DNA from 2 places in the Streptomyces sp. NPDC053431 genome. Region 2 is predicted to be linked to the other one. Evidence: riboswitches for the same ligand, from Rfam matches in the RefSeq annotation. Region 2 holds a riboswitch; the other holds the start of a gene.

Region 1 (6,621 bases), on a different contig from region 2:
CGGAAGCGCCCTCAGCGCCTCCAGCTGGTCCAGGAACCAGCGCTGCGGCGGCAGGGCCGTCGCCGCCGCCGCGAGCCGCTTCGTGCGGTCGGCGCGCTCCGGGGCCGGCATCGAGAGGGCCTCGTGGAGGGCCTCGGCGGTGCCCGTCACGTCGTACGGGTTCACCGTGAGGGCGTCCGCGCGCAGCTCCTCGTACGCGCCCGCCTCCCGCGACAGGACCAGGGCGCAGCCCTCGTCGGAGACCACCGGGATCTCCTTGGCGACCAGGTTCATCCCGTCACGGACCGGGTTGACCAGGGCCACGTCGGCCATCCGGTACGCGGCCAGCGAGCGGGTGAAGTCGTCCTGCACGGAGACCAGGACGGGCTGCCAGTCCGGCGTGCCGAACTCCTCGTTGATCCGCTCCGCGAGCGCCCGGACCGAGGCCGTGTACGTGCGGTAGACCTCCAGGTCCTGCCGCGAGGGGTAGGCGGAGGCGAGGTGCACGACGCGGCCCCGCCACTCGGGGCGGGTGGTGAGGAGCTCCCGGTAGGCGAGCAGGCCGCGCAGGATGTTCTTGGACAGCTCGGTGCGGTCCACCCGGACGATGGTCTTCCGCCCCTCGCCGACCTCGGCCCGGAGGGCCGCCAGCCGTTCCTCGACCTCCGGCCGCCGGGCCAGCGCGCGCAGTTCCCCGGCGTCCACGCCGAGGGGGTGGACGGTCACCCGGGTGCCGTCGGCCGCGCGCTCGACGAGCGGGTCGGCGAGGAAGGCGGACGCCCAGGCGTGGGTGTGGAAGCCGACCTGGTCGGCGCCGACCATGCCCTCCACCAGCTCGTGGTGGATGTCGTCCGGGAGCATCCCCAGGTACTGCGGCGAGGCCCACGGCGTGTGGGTGAAGTGCGCGATCCGCAGGTCGGGGCGCAGCGCGCGCAGCTGCCCCGGCACCAGGGCCAGGTGGTAGTCCTGCACGAGCACCGCCGCGCCCTCGTCGGCGGCCGCGGCGAGGGCCTCGGCGAAGGCGCGGTTGTAGGCCCGGTACGACTCCCACCGGCGGCGGAAGTCCGCGTCGAAGACGGGTTCGCGCGGGATGTCGTAGAGATGGTGGTGCAGGAACCACAGCACCGAGTTCGCGATGCCGTTGTACGCGTCCGCGTACACCTCCGGGTCGATGTCCAGCATCCGGACGCCCGGCTCGGACACCCCGCGCCGCACCGCCTCGCGGTCGCCGTCGCTCAGCGCCGCGCACACCCAGACGCTGTCCTCCGCCGCGCCCTCCGACGAGACGGCGCTGAGGCCCGAGACGAGCCCGCCGCCACCCCGACGGGTGTCCAGGGCGCCGTCGTCACGCACGGTGTACGAGACCGGGCCGCGGTTCGATGCCACGAGGACAGAAGCCATACGGCGAACCTAGCCCGTCCGGTAAACGCTCAAACGTACGGATTCGAGCCGCGCGGTTCGCGCCGCCCGCCCACCACGCCCCGGGGGCGACGCCACCACGCCCGGGGTCGCCACCGCGCCCGGGAGTCGTGCCACCGTGCCCGGGGGCCTCGCCACCGCGCCCCAGGGGGCATGCCGCCGCGCTCCCAGGGGTTCACGCCACCCGGCGGCGCTCCGCGTACTCCGCGATCTCCGCCATCGGGGGCCGCTCCTCCGTGTCCACCGCGTACGTGTGCGGCGTGAAGCCGTCCTCCCCGCGCTCGAACTGGGTGAGCCACGGCCGCACCAGATGGCCGCGCGAGAGCCGCAGCTGGGCCGTCCGGTAGATCGCCGCCGCCATCCGGCCGAGCGCCTGGCCGTCCTGGTGCCGGTGCTTGCGCACCCCTACGTCCACCTGTGCGAGCGCGTCCAGTCCGACCGTGTGCAGCGCGTCCACGAGAAGGCCCAGTTCCACTCCGTAACCGACCGGGAAGGGCAGGCGCTCCAGGAGCGAGCGGCGCGCCGCGTACTCGCCGCCCAGCGGCTGGACGAACCCGGCGAGCCGCGGCCAGTGCAGATTCAGCAGCGGCCGGGCCACCAGCTCCGTCACCCGGCCGCCCTGACCTGGGGCGTCGCCGAGCGGGCGGTCGTACATCGCCTTCACGAGGTCCACGTCCGGGTCGGTGAGCAGCGGCCCCACGATCCCCGTCACGAACTCCGCCGAGAAGTCCCGTAGGTCCGCGTCCACGAAGCAGACCACGTCCCCGCCGGTCACCATCAGTGACCGCCACAGGACCTCCCCCTTGCCCGGCACCGCGGGTATCCGGGGCAGGATGTCGTCCCGCGCCACCACCCGCGCGCCCGCGGCCGCGGCCACCTCGGCCGTACGGTCGGTCGAGCCCGAGTCGATGACCACCAGCTCGTCCACCAGCGGCACCGCCGGCGTCATCAGCTCGCGACGGATCACGGAGACGATCGCGCCGACCGTCGCCTCCTCGTCGAGCGCGGGCAGCACGACGCTGACCGTCGTCCCCCGTTTGGCGGCGAGGATCCGCTCCAGCGGACGGTCGGCCACGGACCAGGACCGCCGGGTCAGCCAGCGCTCCACTTCTTCCAGCAACGTGATCTCCATCTCGCGGATCGGACGACCGTCTCCCCCTCGGAAGCCTTCGGTTACAGTCTTGAACAACGCGGATGCCCGATGCATGTCGGGGTGCCGACCGCGTCTCACAACCGAATACCGCTCATCCAGAGGGGCAGAGGGAAACGGCCCGTTGAAGCCCCGGCAACCCTCCAGTCGGTTCTCGTCCACCCGTCTTCGGCCACCACCCCAGGTGGAGCCCTGACGGACGCAGCTTTTCTGCGCGAGGTCCCCGGCTAGGGAAGGTGCCAAATCCGTCTCATGGCGAAATGCGTCATGAGGAAGATGAGGAGAAAGGGCCTCGCCTCCATGGCTGTACAGACTGTCGCACCCGGAACCACCGTCGATCTCGGTCCCGCTTCCGGACTCTCCTGCCGCGAATGCGGCGAGACCTTCGCGCTCGGCCCGATCTTCGCCTGTGAGCTGTGTTTCGGCCCCCTCGAGGTCGCGTACGACCTGCCCACCGGTGACCCCGAGGCGCTGCGCAAGCAGATCGAGGCCGGCCCCGCCAACATCTGGCGCTACGCCCCGCTGCTGCCGGTCCCGGCCGACGTCGCCGAGAAGCCCAACCTGAACCCCGGCTGGACCAAGCTCGTCCAGGCCGACAACCTCGCCCGCGAGATCGGTGTCGAGCCCGGCAAGCTCTTCGTCAAGGACGACTCCGGCAACCCGACCCACTCCTTCAAGGACCGGGTCGTCGCCCAGGCCATCGAGGCCGCCCGCGCCTTCGGCTTCACCACCCTCTCCTGCTCCTCCACCGGCAACCTGGCCGGCGCCGTCGGCGCCGCCGCCGCCCGGGCCGGCTTCCGCTCCTGCGTGTTCATCCCGCACGACCTGGAGCAGGGCAAGGTCGTCATGGCCGGTGTCTACGGCGGCGACCTGGTCGCCATCGAGGGCAACTACGACGACGTCAACCGCTTCTGCTCGGAGCTCATCGGCGACCCGCTCGGCGAGGGCTGGGGCTTCGTGAACGTCAACCTGCGTCCGTACTACGGCGAGGGCTCCAAGACGCTCGCGTACGAGATCTGCGAGCAGCTCGGCTGGGTCATCCCGGACCAGCTCGTCATCCCGATCGCCTCCGGCTCCCAGCTCACCAAGATCGACAAGGGTCTGCAGGAGCTCATCAAGCTGGGCCTGGTCGAGGACAAGCCGTACAAGATCTTCGGCGCCCAGGCCGAGGGCTGCTCCCCGGTCTCCGCCGCCTTCAAGGCCGGCCACGACGTGGTGCGCCCGCAGAAGCCGAACACCATCGCCAAGTCGCTGGCGATCGGCAACCCGGCCGACGGCCCGTACGTCCTCGACATCGCCCGCCGCACCGGCGGTGCCGTGGAGGACGTGAACGACGAGCAGGTCGTCGACGCCATCAAGATCCTCGCCCGCACCGAGGGCATCTTCGCCGAGACCGCCGGCGGTGTGACCGTCGGCGTGACGAGGAAGCTGGTCGAGAACGGTCTGCTCGACCCGAGCCGCACCACCGTCGTCCTGAACACCGGTGACGGCCTCAAGACCCTGGACGCGGTGGCCGACACCTCCCAGGCGACCGCCACCATCCGCCCGAGCCTCGACGCGTTCCGCGACGCCGGCCTGGCCCACTGAAAGGTTCGTGAACACATGGCCGTGAACGTCCGCATCCCCACCATCCTCCGCACCTACACCGGTGGCCAGGCCGAGGTGCCCGCCGAGGGCGCGACCCTCGCCGAGGTCATCGCCGACCTGGAGAAGAACCACACGGGCATCGCGGCCCGCGTCCTCGACGACCAGGGCAAGCTGCGCCGCTTCGTCAACGTGTACGTGAACGACGACGACGTGCGCTTCGAGCAGGGCCTGGAGACCGTGACGCCGGACGGCGCCGGCGTCTCCATCATCCCGGCCGTCGCCGGCGGCTGCTGAGCCGTAGGCGGTCGAACCCTACCCGTCGGTACTGAATTGCCCCTTCCGCGAGAGAAAGCGGAGGGGGCAATTCTGCATGGTTGAGCGCGGTAGAGTTGGGGAAGTCCCCTCCGCTGCTCATGCCAGGCGCATATGAGAATGCGTCTGCGCCCGACAAGAAGCAGCCAAAGTGCCCGTGCCTTGTGCACCTTCTGCGCGTTTTGCCGGGCCCGACTTGCCCCGTAATTCCGGGGATTCTCCCCAATTCCCCTTTCCGGCGTGCCCAGAATTCTCGTCCGATTGACCTGTTGCAGAGGGCAGTTGGGCAGATACATTCAGCCGCGGTCGACGCGTTCCGGCGCAGGGTCTGACCCGGGTCCGCGAAGTGCGGGCCCGCGCAAGGGCCAGTAATAGGGGAGTTAGGCATGGCTCAGGGCACCGTCAAGTGGTTCAACGCGGAGAAGGGCTACGGCTTCATCGCGGTCGACGGTGGTGCGGATGTTTTCGTCCACTACAGCGCGATCCAGATGGACGGATACCGCACCCTCGAAGAGGGTCAGCGGGTCGAGTTCGAGATCTCGCAGGGCCAGAAGGGTCCGCAGGCGGACATGGTCAAGCTCGCCGTCTGAGCGCGGCGCGATCGGCCACCGACGCACTTCCGTCGAGGGGCCCGCATCCTGACCGGGATGCGGGCCCCTCGCGCGTTCCCGTACGGGCCCGGAGCGGGCCCGGAGCGGGAGGCGCCAGGGGTGCTCGATCTGCGGGAGTCGCTTGCACTCTCCTAGGGCGAGTGCTAATCATTGGCGTTAGCACTCTGAAGGTGAGAGTGCTACGAGGATCGGGCAGACGAGGTCGCCGGCCGAGTGGGGCAAGGAACCACGCGGAGGGCGGGCCGTCCGTCGCGGGCGTCGGCGCGGTCCAGGAGCGTTATCCACCCCATGTCCGGGAGGACCACTTCACATGGCCAAGATCATCGCGTTCGACGAGGAGGCCCGGCGCGGTCTCGAGCGCGGCATGAACCAGCTCGCTGACGCCGTCAAGGTCACCCTCGGCCCCAAGGGTCGCAACGTCGTCCTCGAGAAGAAGTGGGGCGCCCCCACGATCACCAACGATGGTGTCTCCATCGCCAAGGAGATCGAGCTCGAGGACCCGTACGAGAAGATCGGCGCCGAGCTGGTCAAGGAAGTCGCCAAGAAGACGGACGACGTCGCCGGCGACGGTACGACCACCGCCACCGTTCTCGCCCAGGCGCTGGTCCGTGAGGGCCTGCGCAACGTCGCCGCCGGCGCCAACCCGATGGCCCTCAAGCGCGGCATCGAGAAGGCCGTCGAGGCCGTCTCCGGTGCGCTGCTCGACCAGGCGAAGGAGGTCGAGACGAAGGAGCAGATCGCCTCCACCGCCTCCATCTCCGCCGCCGACACCCAGATCGGCGAGCTCATCGCCGAGGCCATGGACAAGGTCGGCAAGGAAGGCGTCATCACCGTCGAGGAGTCCCAGACCTTCGGTCTGGAGCTGGAGCTCACCGAGGGTATGCGCTTCGACAAGGGCTACATCTCGGCGTACTTCGCGACCGACATGGAGCGCATGGAGGCCGCGCTCGAGGACCCGTACATCCTCATCGTCAACTCCAAGGTCTCCTCGGTGAAGGACCTGCTCCCGCTCCTCGAGAAGGTCATGCAGTCGGGCAAGCCGCTGCTGATCATCGCCGAGGACGTCGAGGGCGAGGCCCTGTCGACCCTGGTCGTCAACAAGATCCGTGGCACCTTCAAGTCCGTCGCCGTCAAGGCCCCGGGCTTCGGCGACCGCCGCAAGGCGATGCTGAACGACATCGCCATCCTCACCGGCGGCACGGTCATCTCCGAGGAGGTCGGCCTCAAGCTCGAGAACGCCGGCCTGGACCTGCTGGGCCGCGCCCGCAAGGTCGTCATCACCAAGGACGAGACCACCATCGTCGACGGTGCCGGTGACAGCGAGCAGGTCGCCGGTCGCGTGAACCAGATCCGTGCCGAGATCGAGAACTCCGACTCGGACTACGACCGCGAGAAGCTCCAGGAGCGCCTGGCGAAGCTCGCCGGTGGCGTCGCCGTCATCAAGGCCGGTGCCGCGACCGAGGTCGAGCTCAAGGAGCGCAAGCACCGCATCGAGGACGCCGTGCGCAACGCGAAGGCGGCCGTCGAGGAGGGCATCGTCGCCGGTGGTGGCGTGGCCCTGCT
Region 2 (6,621 bases):
ACACGACGATGCCGGAGAAGCAGAAGAAGGACATCATCGCCTACGTCCAGGCCGTGAACAGCGACAAGTCCGACAGCCCGGGTGGTCTCAAGCTCGGTGGCCTCGGCCCCGTCAGCGAGGGTCTGTTCGCGTGGGTCTTCGGTCTCGGCGCGCTGATCGCAGTTGCCGTCTGGGTCGCCGCCCACACCGCTAAGGCCAAGAAGTCATGAGTACCCAAGAGAATCCAGAAGAGAACCTGCCGACCGAGCAGGCCACCGCGCACGGCGCGGTGAAGGTCGCCGACGACCCGTTCGCCGACCCGGGCCTCCCGCCCCACAAGCCGCGCATCCAGGACATCGACGAGCGGGCCGCTCGCCGGTCCGAGCGCGCGGTCGCGTTCATGTTCACGCTGTCGATGCTGGCCACGATCGGCTTCATCGCCTCGTACGTGATCTTCCCGGTCGACAAGATCGTGTACATCTGGCCCTTCGGCCGGGTGTCCGCGCTCAACTTCGCCCTGGGTCTGACGCTGGGCGCGGCCCTGTTCTTCATCGGCGCCGGCGCGGTCCACTGGGCCCGCACCCTGATGTCCGATGTCGAGGTCGCCGACGAGCGTCACCCGATGGAGGCCTCTCCCGAGGTCAAGGCGAAGGTCATGGCGGACTTCGCGGCGGGTGCCGCCGAGTCCGGCTTCGGCCGCCGCAAGCTGATCCGCAACACGATGTTCGGCGCGCTGGCCCTGGTGCCGCTCTCCGGCGTGATGCTGCTGCGTGACATGGGTCCGCTGCCCGAGAAGAAGCTGCGCTCCACCCTGTGGGCCAAGGGCAAGCTGCTCATCAACATGAACACCAACGAGCCGCTGCGTCCCGAGGACGTCGCGGTCGGTTCGCTGACCTTCGCCAAGCCCGAGGGCCTGGAGGAGCACGACCACCACTTCCAGACCGAGATCGCCAAGGCCGCCCTGATGATCGTCCGGATCCAGCCGGAGGACATCAAGGACAAGCGCGAGCTCGAGTGGTCGCACGACGGCATCGTCGCCTTCTCGAAGATCTGCACCCACGTCGGCTGCCCGATCTCCCTGTACGAGCAGCAGACGCACCACGTGCTCTGCCCGTGCCACCAGTCCACCTTCGACCTGTCCGACGGCGCCCGCGTCATCTTCGGCCCGGCCGGCCACGCCCTCCCGCAGCTGCGGATCGGCGTGAACGACAAGGGCTTCCTGGAGGCGCACGGCGACTTCGAAGAGCCCGTCGGTCCTGCTTTCTGGGAGCGCGGATGAGCACTGTGACCAATACGCAGAAGAAGGCGCCCGCCGGTGAGCGGATCGCCGACTGGGCCGACGGTCGCCTGGGGATCTACACGCTGGCCAAGGCCAACATGCGGAAGATCTTCCCGGACCACTGGTCCTTCATGCTGGGCGAGGTCTGCCTCTACAGCTTCCTCATCATCATCCTGACGGGCGTCTACCTGACGTTGTTCTTCCACCCGTCGATGAACGAGGTGGAGTACGCCGGACCGTACGTCCCGCTCCAGGGACAGCTGATGTCCGAGGCGTTCAACTCGACCATGCACATCTCCTTCGAGGTGCGCGGTGGTCTGCTCATCCGGCAGATCCACCACTGGGCGGCGCTGATCTTCCTCGCCGGCATGTTCGTGCACATGATGCGCGTGTTCTTCACCGGCGCGTTCCGCAAGCCGCGTGAGATCAACTGGCTGTTCGGCTTCCTGCTGTTCTTCCTGGGCATGTTCACCGGCTTCACCGGTTACTCGCTCCCGGACGACCTGCTCTCCGGCACCGGTGTGCGCTTCATGCAGGGCGCGATCCTGTCCGTCCCGATCGTCGGCACCTACCTGTCGATGTTCCTGTTCGGCGGGGAGTTCCCCGGCGGCGACTTCGTCGCCCGGTTCTACTCGGCGCACGTGCTGCTGCTCCCGGGCATCATGCTCGGCCTCGTGGTCGCGCACCTCATCCTGGTGTTCGTCCACAAGCACACGCACTTCGAGGGCCCCGGCCGTACGAACAAGAACGTCGTCGGCATGCCGCTGCTGCCGGTGTACATGGCCAAGGCAGGAGGCTTCTTCTTCCTGGTCTTCGGTCTCATCGCGATCATCGCGGCCCTCGCCTCGATCAACCCGATCTGGGCGATCGGCCCGTACCGCCCGGACCAGGTGTCCACCGGCGCCCAGCCCGACTGGTACATGGGCTTCGCCGAGGGTCTGATCCGTGTCATGCCGGGCTGGGAGATCAACCTGTGGGGCCACACGCTGGTCCTCGGCGTGATGATCCCGCTGGCGATCTTCCCGGCGGTCCTCGCGGCCATCGCGGTCTACCCGTTCATCGAGTCCTGGATCACGGGCGACAAGCGCGAGCACCACATCGCGCAGCGCCCGCGCAACGCTCCGACGCGCACCGCCTTCGGTGTCGCCTGGATCACCGCGTACATGATCATGCTCGTGGGTGGTGGAAACGACCTCTGGGCGACGCACTTCCACCTGTCGCTGAACTCGATCACCTGGTTCGTCCGGATCTTCTTCTTCGTCGGACCGGTCATCGCGTTCATCGTCACCAAGCGGATCTGCCTCGGCCTGCAGCGCCGGGACAAGGACAAGGTGCTGCACGGGCGCGAGTCCGGCATCATCAAGCGCCTGCCGCACGGTGAGTTCGTCGAGGTGCACCAGCCGCTCAGCCAGGGCGAGCGGCACCGGCTCACGGCGCACGAGCAGTACGAGCCGGCCGAGCTGCCGCCGGCCGTCGACGAGAACGGCGTGGAGCGCAAGATCGGCCGTATGGAGAAGCTCCGGGTCAAGCTCAACAAGGGCTACTACGGCGCGGACAACCAGATCGCCAAGCCCACGGTCGAGGAGTACAAGGAGATCCAGAGCGGCCACGGCCACCACTGATCACCTGCTGACCTCCTGACACAGGTCGCCACGGCGAGAGCCCCGTCCATTCGATGGACGGGGCTCTTTGCCGTTCCCGGAGATCGATAGGGTGGGAGGCAACCCTTGAGGTCCGTGTCTACACATCTGGAGCGACCATGAGCGCTGTGAACCCCGCTGGAGGCGACACCGCGGCGGGCCGCTCCTGGCCCGTCCTCCTGAACGGGCTGCTCGACGGCCGGAACCTGTCCGCCGACGACACGGCCTGGGCGATGGACCTGATCATGCGCGGCGAGGCGACCGACGCGCAGATCGCCGGCTTCATGGTGGCCCTGCGGGCCAAGGGCGAGACGGTGGAGGAGATCACCGGTCTCGTCCGGACCATGTACGAGCACGCCAACGTGATCGAGGTGCCCGGCCCGGCCGTCGACATCGTCGGTACCGGCGGCGACGGCGCCAAGACGGTGAACATCTCCACGATGGCGTCCATCGTGGTGGCCGGCACCGGGGTGAAGGTCGTCAAGCACGGCAACCGGGCCGCGTCCTCCGCCTCCGGCTCCTCCGACGTCCTGGAGAAGCTCGGCATCAACCTGCAGCTGACCCCGCAGCGGGTCGCCGAGGTCGCCGAGGAGGCGGGCATCACGATCTGCTTCGCGGTCAAGTTCCACCCGTCGCTGCGGCACGTCGCCGCGGCGCGCGGCCAGCTCGGCATCCGCACCACCTTCAACGTGCTGGGCCCGCTCACCAACCCGGCCAAGGTGCGGGCCCAGGCCGTCGGCGTCGCCGACCCGCGCATGGCGCCGATCGTGGCCGGGGTGCTCGCCGAGCGCGGCAACTCCGCCCTGGTCTTCCGCGGCGACGACGGACTGGACGAGCTGACGACCACCTCGACCTCCCGCGTGTGGGTGGTCCGCGGCGGCACGGTGACCGAGGAGCGCTTCGACCCGCGCGACGTCGGCCTCGAGCTCGTCACCCTGGAGGACCTGCGCGGCGCCGACGCCTCCTACAACGCGGACGTGGCCCGGCGCCTGCTGGCCGGCGAGACCGGACCCGTACGGGACGCGGTGCTGCTCAACGCGGCGGCGGCGCTGACCGCCCTGGAGCCGGGGGAGGGCACCCTGGCGGAGCAGCTGCGCGCGGGCATGGCGAAGGCCGCCGAGTCCATCGACTCGGGCGCCGCCCTGCGGGCCCTGGAGCGGTGGGTGGCCGCCAGCAACGCCTGAGCGTGCCCGCGGGCACAGATGAACGCCGTGTGTCGACCCCGTCCCGGATGCCGGGACGGGGTTGCGGCGTCGTGATCGACTGACATAGGTTCTGTGCCAGGTCATGAGTGACAGCGACAAAGCCCCGGCTGGCTGTCCGGCAACCCTCCGTCCGTGGCGGGGTGCCCCGGGTGAAGACCAGGCCGCATGTGCAGAAGCCTGCGGCAAGCGCGGACCCCTGCGCACAACCCTGGGGTCCTTGGTCCTCTAGGGAGCAGTGTCTCGTGAGCAAGCGAATGCGCTAGGGCCTCCGGCCCCTTTCTCCACCACCACCCGTCCGCGGCGCCCTCTTCGCGCTGCCGCCGCGCGGGCCCCTTCACGCCATTTCGCGCCCCTTTTATGCCGGGAGATACCGTCATGTCCGCACGCCCGAACGCCTCCTCGTCCGTCGCCACCGCCACCGCCGGCTCCGCCGCCGCCGGGACCGCGACCGCCGCCCCCGCCGTCTCCACGACCGCGACCGCGGCCCCCGCCGCCTGCGCCGACTCCGACCCCTGCTGCGACGCCCCGCTGCCGGTCCTCGGCCGGGACGTCACGGTCCCGCTGGTCACCGGCGGCGAGGTCAGCTACGCGGCGCTCGACTACGCGGCCAGCGCCCCGGCGCTCCAGCGCGTGTGGGACGACGTCGCCGCGTACGCCCCGTACTACGGCAGCGTCCACCGCGGCGCCGGGTACCTCTCCCAGCTCTCCACCGACCTCTTCGAGAACAGCCGGACCGCCGTCGCCGAGTTCCTCGACTGCCGCCCCGGCGACCAGGTCGTCTTCACCCGCTCCACCACCGACTCGCTCAACCTGCTCGCCCAGGTGATCCCCGCCGAGTGCCAGGTCTTCGTCTTCGAGACCGAGCACCACGCCTCGCTGCTGCCCTGGCGCGACGCCCGGGTCACCTACCTCGACGCGCCGCGCACCCCGCGCCAGGCCGTCGAGACCCTGGAGCGCGCGCTCGCCGACCGCGACCCCCACGGGCCCGCGCTGGTCTGCGTGACCGGCGCCTCCAACGTCACCGGCGAGCTGTGGCCGGTGCGCGAACTCGCCGCCGCCGCCCATGCGCACGGCGCGCGGATCGTCCTGGACGCCGCCCAGCTGGCGCCCCACCACCCCGTCTCGGTACGGGAGTCGGACGTCGACTGGGTCGCCTTCTCGGGGCACAAGCTGTACGCCCCGTTCGGCTCCGGCGTCCTCGCGGGCCGGGCCGACTGGCTCCAGGACGCGGAGCCTTACCTCGCGGGCGGCGGAGCCTCCCGCAAGGTGGCCCGCCGGGCCGACGGTGGTGTGGACGTGGAGTGGCACACCACCGCGGCCCGGCACGAGGCCGGCTCGCCCAACGTCATCGGCGTCTACGCCATCGCCTCCGCCTGCAGGGCGCTCACCGAGGCCGGCTTCGACCGGCTCGTCGCCCGCGAGCGGCACCTGATCGCGAAGGTCCGGGAGGGTCTGGCCGAGGTCCCGGAGGTGCGGGTGCTCTCGCTCTTCGGCGACGACGCCGAGCGCGTGGGCGTCCTCTCCTTCGTCGTGGCGGGCTGGAACAGCTCCCACTTCGCGGCCGCGCTCTCGGCGGAGTACGGCATCGGCGTCCGCGACGGCCTGTTCTGCGCCCACCCGCTGGTGCGCACCCTGCTCGGCAGCGACCCGCAGGACCAGGGCGAGTGCGGCGCCCCCGAGGCGGCCCCCGGCGAGGGGTCGCTCAACGCCATCCGGGTGAGCTTCGGCGCGGGCACGCCCGACGAGCACGTGGAGCGGTTCGTCGGCGCGGTGAAGGAGCTGGTGCGCGACGGCGCCCGGTGGAAGTACCGCACCGAGGACGGCCGCTGCGTCCCGGACCGCGGCTGATCTGTCCCTCGTACGGGTGAAGCCGGCCTCCCGCGGGGGAGAGGCCGGCTTCGTCGTTCGGTGCGCGGGGCTACGACTCCAGGCCGATGGCGAAGGCCGCGTCCAGGTCGTGCTGGGAATAGGCGCGGAAGGCGACGTGCGTGTCGGTGCCCTCGACGCCCGGGATCTTGGAGATCTGGCCGGGGATGATGTCGGCCAGGTCGTCGTGGCGCCCCACCCGCACCATGGCGATCAGGTCGTAGGTGCCGGTGACCGAGAAGACCTCGCTGACCGAGTCGATCGCGGCGATGGCCTCGGCGATCTCGGGGATCCGGTCCACGCTGGTCTTGATGAGCACGATCGCGGTGATCACGGCTGGCTTTCTCCCTCGGTGGCCGCGGCTGGTGGCTTCACTCTAGCCCGCCCGTCACCCGCCACCACCCTGCCGGCGCATCGCTTCGCGAGCCCCTCCCTTCGCCCGGTAGCGCGCCCAGGCGTAGAGGAACCCGATCCCGAACCCCACGACGTGCGCCAGGTACGCCACCCCCGGTCCCGGCCCCGCCGAGCGCGCGGCCAGCCACTGCAGCACGAACCAGAAGATCAGCACGATCCAGGCCGGGAAGCGCAGAGGCAGGAAGAAGAGGAACGGGAACAGGCTGGTCACCCGGGAGCGCGGGAAGAGGTAGAGGAA

The links. Region 2 has a riboswitch for S-adenosylmethionine ahead of ACIGXE_RS03975 (aminotransferase class V-fold PLP-dependent enzyme). Riboswitches for the same ligand answer to the same signal wherever they lie in the genome.
Region 1: another riboswitch for S-adenosylmethionine. It lies ahead of thrC (threonine synthase); the one in region 2 lies ahead of ACIGXE_RS03975 (aminotransferase class V-fold PLP-dependent enzyme).

Annotation. Positions count from the first base shown of each region.
Region 1 is NZ_JBITXX010000017.1:11,497-18,117, reverse strand. It holds gene ACIGXE_RS30285 (trehalose-6-phosphate synthase) at 1-1,380, opposite strand, end outside; gene ACIGXE_RS30280 (glucosyl-3-phosphoglycerate synthase) at 1,574-2,518, opposite strand; SAM riboswitch class I at 2,640-2,831, shown strand; gene thrC (threonine synthase) at 2,825-4,135, shown strand; gene ACIGXE_RS30270 (MoaD/ThiS family protein) at 4,151-4,429, shown strand; gene ACIGXE_RS30265 (cold-shock protein) at 4,834-5,037, shown strand; gene groL (chaperonin GroEL) at 5,369-6,621, shown strand, end outside.
Region 2 is NZ_JBITXX010000001.1:898,427-905,047, forward strand. It holds gene ACIGXE_RS03955 (c-type cytochrome) at 1-209, shown strand, start outside; gene ACIGXE_RS03960 (Rieske 2Fe-2S domain-containing protein) at 206-1,258, shown strand; gene ACIGXE_RS03965 (cytochrome bc complex cytochrome b subunit) at 1,255-2,880, shown strand; gene trpD (anthranilate phosphoribosyltransferase) at 3,018-4,082, shown strand; SAM riboswitch class IV at 4,182-4,298, shown strand; gene ACIGXE_RS03975 (aminotransferase class V-fold PLP-dependent enzyme) at 4,479-5,951, shown strand; gene ACIGXE_RS03980 (Lrp/AsnC ligand binding domain-containing protein) at 6,022-6,303, opposite strand; gene ACIGXE_RS03985 (rhomboid family intramembrane serine protease) at 6,358-6,621, opposite strand, start outside.